DNA from 2 places in the Caballeronia sp. ATUFL_F1_KS4A genome. Region 2 is predicted to be linked to the other one. Evidence: predicted binding sites of a transcription regulator. Region 2 holds the regulator's gene; the other holds the start of a gene.
The links. Region 2 encodes LexA, which represses DNA repair genes until DNA is damaged. Its sites were predicted from a motif close to ACTGTATNNNNATACAGT; they were not measured.
Positions count from the first base shown of each region.

Region 1 (3,245 bases), on a different contig from region 2:
TGGACGACTCACACGGAATAAGGCGTCGCGCCTACTGACCGAAGAAAACGTTGCAGTTCGCCGGGCTGCAGTCGCTATCGCGATGTCCGCTCGCGGAGGCGGGCTTCATGCCGCCATACGCGGAGTCGCCGCCGGAGGCTTGTTGCGGCGTCGCGGCGGTTTGCGTCTGAGATTCATCGGGCATGGCCTGCGACATGTACATCGGGCGCATCGTCTGGACGAGTTGCTGCGCATCGGCGGGCATGCCTTGCGCGTGCGCGACACCGATTCCTGACACGACCGCGCATGCTGCCATCATCGCGAGAAATTTCGGGTTGATCTTTGCCTTCATGTTCCAGCTCCTTGAAACGAATGCACAAGCAGCCGGGAACGCGAGTCTCGGACTCCTTGCCGCTTTGCCGATGGACGGATGAATGGATCGAGCGCGGGCTCGCTTCGTCCGACGCGACAAATGACGACGCACCGGGCGCGACGAATGGCGCTCGGGGATTACCTTACGGCGATGGGAAGGCGCGAGAAATCCCTATCTGGCAGGGATACCTTGGTGGGGATAGGCGTGCGGGTTTAAAGAAGAAGCACGAAAAACGCGCCCGGACTTGCGAAAGTCCGGGCGCGCCGAAACGTGGAAACTCAATACGTTTATTCCGACTTGCCGGAGGTGCCGCCCGACATGTTCGATCCCGAGCTGCCCTTCTTGTGCATCTTGCTGCTGCCCTTGGACGAATCCATCGTGTTCGAGCCCGATGCGCCCGACGTCGAGCCGGTTACACCGTTGCTGTTCGGCGTGCCCATTCCGGTGCCGCCCTGACCGGCCCCGTTGCCGCCCGCCGTGCCGCCACCCGCGCCTGCGCCACCCGCGCCGCCGCCGCCGGCACCGCCGCCCGCGCCTTGCGCGAATGCCGCGCCCGACAAGCCCAGAATCATGGCCGACACAATCAAACTTCTCTTGGCGTTCTTCATGGTTTCCTCCCGTTGATCAATGATCTCGATGCGCGCCGCCTTGCGCAAAGCTGCGGCGTCGCCGATTACATTGCGCAATCACCGTGCCGCGGGAAGAAATCGAATTGTCATGCAGTCGCCTCGTCACACCACTCGATGGCCCACGCCCGCGCGCAATGGACGGCATCCGACTCGCTCGCGAACGCATCCAGCTCGCCGGATTCGAATACTTCCGCATGCGCGGTGCGCTCGTCCGCCGGACGCGTGATGCGTGCGTGCGCGTAGTAGCTGCCGTCTTCGTCGTGATGGGCGGTGCAGTCGATGTGAAACGTCTTGTAGTCGAATCGCATGAAAGGCTCCGAAAGGGATTGCGAGGGCAGGCGCGAAGCGTGCGATGCCGTGATTACCTTTGACTCCGCGCCTCTCGTGAGGTACTGTATAAACATACAGTATCATAATCAAGATGGATCTCTCCGAAAAGCTCGAAATTCTCGCCGACGCCGCCAAATACGACGCGTCGTGTGCGAGCGGCGGCGCGCCCAAACGCGAGTCGCGCGGCATCGATGGCCTCGGCGCGAGCACCGGCTCCGGCATCTGCCACAGCTTCACGCCCGACGGGCGCTGCGTCTCGCTGCTCAAGATTTTGCTGACGAACTTTTGTCTGTACGACTGCCGGTACTGCATCAATCGCCGGTCCAGTAACGTGCCGCGTGCGCGCTTCACGCCGGAAGAAGTTGTTACGCTCACGCTGGATTTCTACCGTCGCAATTACATCGACGGGTTGTTTCTCAGTTCCGGAGTGATTCGTTCGTCGAACTACACGATGGAGCAGCTCGTCCTCGTCGCGAAATTGCTGCGTGAGAAGCACGGATTTCGCGGCTACATCCATCTGAAGACGATTCCCGATGCCGATCCCGAACTCATCGCGCAAGCGGGACGCTATGCCGACCGTCTGAGCGTGAACATCGAATTGCCGACGGAAATCAGCCTCGAGCGGCTCGCGCCGGAAAAGAGCGGCCGCACGATCAAGCTGGCGATGGGCAACATCCGCGTCGCGCGCGAGGAATCGGAAGCGGAGCCGCGCGCGCCGAAGTTCGCGCCGGCGGGGCAGAGCACGCAGATGATCGTCGGCGCCGATGAAACCGACGACCGCACGATCCTCGGCACCGCCGAAACGCTGTACGGCTCTTATCAGCTAAAGCGCGTGTATTACTCGGCGTTCAGCCCGATTCCTGACAGCCCCTCGGGCGTGCCGTCGAAAGCGCCGCCGCTCTTGCGCGAGCATCGGCTGTATCAGGCGGATTTTCTGATGCGCGGCTACGGTTTCGCCGCCGCCGAACTGCTCGGCGATGCCGGCAATCTTCCGCTCGATGTCGATCCGAAACTCGCGTGGGCGCTTGCGCATCGCGAGCGCTTTCCCGTCGATCTGAACGCCGCGCCCGCGCGCATGATCGCGCGCGTGCCGGGCATCGGCATGCGCAACGCGAAGCGCATCGTGGAGTTGCGGCGCGAGCGGCGCGTGCGCTATCACGATCTCGTGCGGCTGCGCTGCGGCATGGACAAGGTGAAGCCGTTCGTCGTCACGGCGGATTACCGGCCGCCGCTCGACGAAGCGCCTTCGGACAGTCTGCGGCGCGCGCTCGCGACCGGCCCGGTGCAGCTCTCGCTGATCTGATGCACGTCATCGCCATCGACGACGAATTCGACGGCTGGCGCGTCGCCGCGCTCGATGCGCTCGCGCAAAAGCTCCCGCCCGAATCGATCGATTGGCGTACGGCTCAGGCGGAGCCGGCGTTGTTCAACGAGTCGGCGCGATCGGCGAAAGCGGCGAAGGCAGCGGATGCGCCGCCTATCCGCGTGTCGCGCGAACTCGCATCGCTGCTGAAAGACGCCGCGCATTTTCGCGACGCGCGCCGCTGGAGCTTTTTATATCGCGTGCTGTGGCGCTGGGCGCAGGGCGACCGCTCGGTGGCATCGCCCGCCGATGAAGACGGCGCGCGCCTCTACAAGATGGCGAAGGCGGTGCGCCGCGCGCAGCACGACATGATCGCGTATGTGCGCTTCCGGCAGCGCGACGCGTCGCTCGGCGCGCCGGAATTCGTCGCGTGGTACGAGCCGGATCACGACGTGCTCGCGTGGGGCGCGGAGCATTTCGCCGCGCGCATGGGACGCTCGACATGGCTCATCGCAACGCCCGACGGCGCCGCGATGTTCGAAGGCGAGCGCCTGCAACTGGAGCGCGGCCGCGCGCTGGCGTCGGATCATGCGGCGGTCTTGCCGGATGCCGCCGAAGCGCTCTGGATGAC
Region 1 covers NZ_JALQEB010000037.1:359,566-362,810, forward strand. The annotation lists gene NCS03_RS25220 (aldose 1-epimerase) at 1-21, shown strand, start outside; gene NCS03_RS25225 (hypothetical protein) at 32-331, opposite strand; gene NCS03_RS25230 (hypothetical protein) at 640-960, opposite strand; gene NCS03_RS25235 (hypothetical protein) at 1,068-1,289, opposite strand; gene NCS03_RS25240 (putative DNA modification/repair radical SAM protein) at 1,403-2,614, shown strand; gene NCS03_RS25245 (UdgX family uracil-DNA binding protein) at 2,614-3,245, shown strand, end outside.
Region 1: a site for LexA is predicted at 1,373-1,390, ahead of NCS03_RS25240 (putative DNA modification/repair radical SAM protein). Genes of this name have one in related genera too.

Region 2 (3,245 bases):
CCGCGACGCCGTCCGGTGTGGCATACGAATCCACCAGCGGACCGACGAGCGCCGCGCCGATCATCGCACCGATGATCGCGAGCGGATTCCCGCTCTTTTGAATATCCACGCGACGCGTGAGCAGCGCCGCGATCTGGTCCTTGAGGCTCGCGCGCAGCGCCGGAAAATCGACGTATTCGTTGACGGTTTGCGCGTCGCGCGCATCGGCCGCGCGCTTCACGCGATCGAGTGCGATGTAAGGCGATGCGTAAACGAAACCGAGCGCCGCGACGATAACCAGGACGACGAGCGTAACGACAATAGAACGGGTAGTGCGGGACATGCTTGGGCCAAGCCTCTTGCAAAACGTGAATTACCGATTGACCGCGCGGGCGCCGGTTAAATCCCGTGAATTCACGTCGTGCGTGCGATGGCGTTCCATTCAGGCGAGGATTCCGCCGGCCAGCCCGGCATTTTCCTCGGCGATGCAGCGGTCGATCATGCGCGAAACCTCGTCGATCTTGCCCACCATAATCACGCGCGATTGCCCGCGATACACGCGCACTGGCGCGCGCTGCTCGGCCTCGGCGTGCACCGTGCTGTTGAGGGAAACGCGAGCGAAGGCCGGCTGACGGGACGGCAACGCGGGCATTTCGTTGAAGAGATCGGGCGTGGCTTCGGCGCGCGGCATGCCGCAGGCGATCAGCGTGCGCAGATGGCGCAGGCGGCCGAATTGACGGAAGGGCAGCAGACGGGCAAAACGTTCCATGATGACTCTCCAGACGATAGGACGCACCGCGGCGCACCGCGCGCGGTGGCCGTCATGCTTGTTGTGTTGTGAGACGCCTGAATCAGGTGTCGAAAGCGGTTGGTGAGGCTATCTTGCGATGTCAATGAGACATTTCGTGTCTCGGTGCGAAAGTAATGTGCTTCGACTTTCGTGCCTTGCCCGTTCGCGGGCCAACATCAGAATTCGCCGGAGCGGATCAGCCCGACGGCAATGCCTTCAAGCGCGAAATCGCCGCTGCCGGCGCGCACGAAGATGTTTTCATACTCGGGGTTTTCGGCGATGAGTTCGACGCCGTCCGCGCGCCGTTTCCAGCGCTTGACCGTGACGTCGTCGCCAAGACGCGCGACGACGATCTGTCCGTCTTTCGCTTCGTTGCGCTTTTGCACGGCGAGAAGATCGCCGTCGAGAATGCCTGCGTCGCGCATCGAGAGGCCGCGCACCTTCAACAGATAGTCCGGCTTGCTGGAAAAGAGCGCGGGGTCGCACGCATAGTGCTGCGAGATGTGCTCTTGCGCGAGGATAGGACTCCCCGCCGCGACCCGGCCGACGAGCGGCAGAGACAATTGCATGATGCTCTGATGCGGCAGCGTGAACTGATGCGGCAGCTCCTCGGACCGATCGATGCGAGATGCATCGCCGAGCAGCCGAATGCCGCGCGACGAACCCGCCGCCAGCTCGATGACGCCCTTGCGGGCCAGCGCCCTGAGGTGCTCCTCGGCGGAATTGGCCGAACTGAAGCCGAGCTCCGCCGCGATCTCGGCGCGCGTGGGCGGAAAGCCCGTGCGGTCGATCGCGCGCTGGATGAGTTCGAACACCTGCTGCTGCCGCGCGGTAAGTTTTGATGTTTTGGTCACTGGCTCGAGCCCCTGATGCACTGTATGAATGGACAGGTGACTGTATTTTTATACAGTATTTGGCGCTTTTCAAGCTTTACTTTAAGTTCGCGGCCACGAAGCCTCCGCACCGTCGGATCGCGCCCGCCGGCGCTTCTTCCATCCAGGAATATCGTTCTTAGCAGTTTTACGTATAAAAAAGTGAATAACGATTATTTTCAATCATATAGAGGCCTCGTTAGACTGATTCCGTCAATTCGATAAGACGGAGAACGGGGAATGCAAAGCATCAACACGGGATTGCGACGGCTTCTTGCTGCGGCGACGCTTGGCGCGGCGGGTTTGATCATGACGGCGCCGGCGCAGGCGGATACGTCGTTTCTGAACGTTTCCTACGACCCGACTCGCGAGCTGTATCAGGACTTCAATCAGGCTTTCGCGAAAAAGTGGAAGGCGGAGACGGGCGAGACCGTAACCTTCAAGCAGTCGCATGGCGGGTCGGGCGGCCAGGCGCGCGCGGTCATCGACGGACTGCAGGCGGACGTCGTTACGCTCGCGCTCGCTTATGACATCGACGCGCTCGCGGGCAAGGGACTCGTCGGCGCGGACTGGCAGAAGCGCCTGCCGGACAACGCATCGCCGTACACGTCGACGATCGTGTTTCTCGTGCGCAAGGGCAATCCGAAGCACATCAAGGACTGGGACGATCTGACGAAGCCGGGCGTGTCGATCGTCACGCCGAATCCGAAGACATCCGGCGGCGCGCGCTGGAACTACCTCGCGGCGTGGGCGTACGCGCAGCACAAGCCGGGCGGCAACGAGCAGACCGCCAAGGAGTTCGTGACGAAGCTCTACAAGAACGCCGGCGTGCTGGATTCCGGCGCGCGCGGCGCGACGACGAGCTTCGTGCAGCGCGGTCAGGGCGACGTGCTCATCGCGTGGGAAAACGAGGCGTTCCTGTCCCTGAAGGAATTCGGTCCGGACAAGTTCGAGATCGTCGTGCCGTCGGTGAGCATTCTGGCGGAGCCGCCGGTCGCGGTGGTCGACAAGGTCGTCGACAAACACGGCACGCGCAAGCTCGCCGAAGCGTATCTCAAGTATCTGTATAGCGACGAAGGGCAGCAGATCGCCGCGCGCAATTTCTATCGGCCGCGTTCGGACAAGGTGCCCGCCGATCTGACGAAGCAGTTTCCGAAGCTGAAGCTCTATACCATCGACGACACCTTCGGCGGCTGGACCAAGGCGCAGAAGACGCATTTCGCGGATGGCGGCGTGTTCGATTCGATCTATCAGCCGCAATAAGCGTCAACCGGCGACGCGGCGCGTTCAAGACGCCGCGCGCCCGAAGCAGCAACGCGCGCCCACCCCGCGCGCAAAATGGATGATTCAAGGATGACGACTCTCACATTCAGGAAACCGAGCGCGCTACCCGGTTTCGGCCTGACACTCGGCATCACGGTGGCTTATCTGAGCCTCGTGGTGCTGATTCCGCTTGCCGCCACCTTCGCTAAGACGGCGACGCTCGACTGGGCGCAGTTCGTGCGCGCGGTGACGTCGCCGCGCGTGCTCGCATCGTATCGGCTGACGTTCGGCGCGGCGCTCGGCGGCGCGCTCATCAACGCGGTGTTCGGTTTTCTCGTCGC
Region 2 covers NZ_JALQEB010000004.1:21,570-24,814, forward strand. The annotation lists gene NCS03_RS06905 (DUF2939 domain-containing protein) at 1-322, opposite strand, end outside; gene NCS03_RS06910 (hypothetical protein) at 422-748, opposite strand; gene lexA (transcriptional repressor LexA) at 946-1,623, opposite strand; gene NCS03_RS06920 (sulfate ABC transporter substrate-binding protein) at 1,882-2,904, shown strand; gene cysT (sulfate ABC transporter permease subunit CysT) at 2,995-3,245, shown strand, end outside.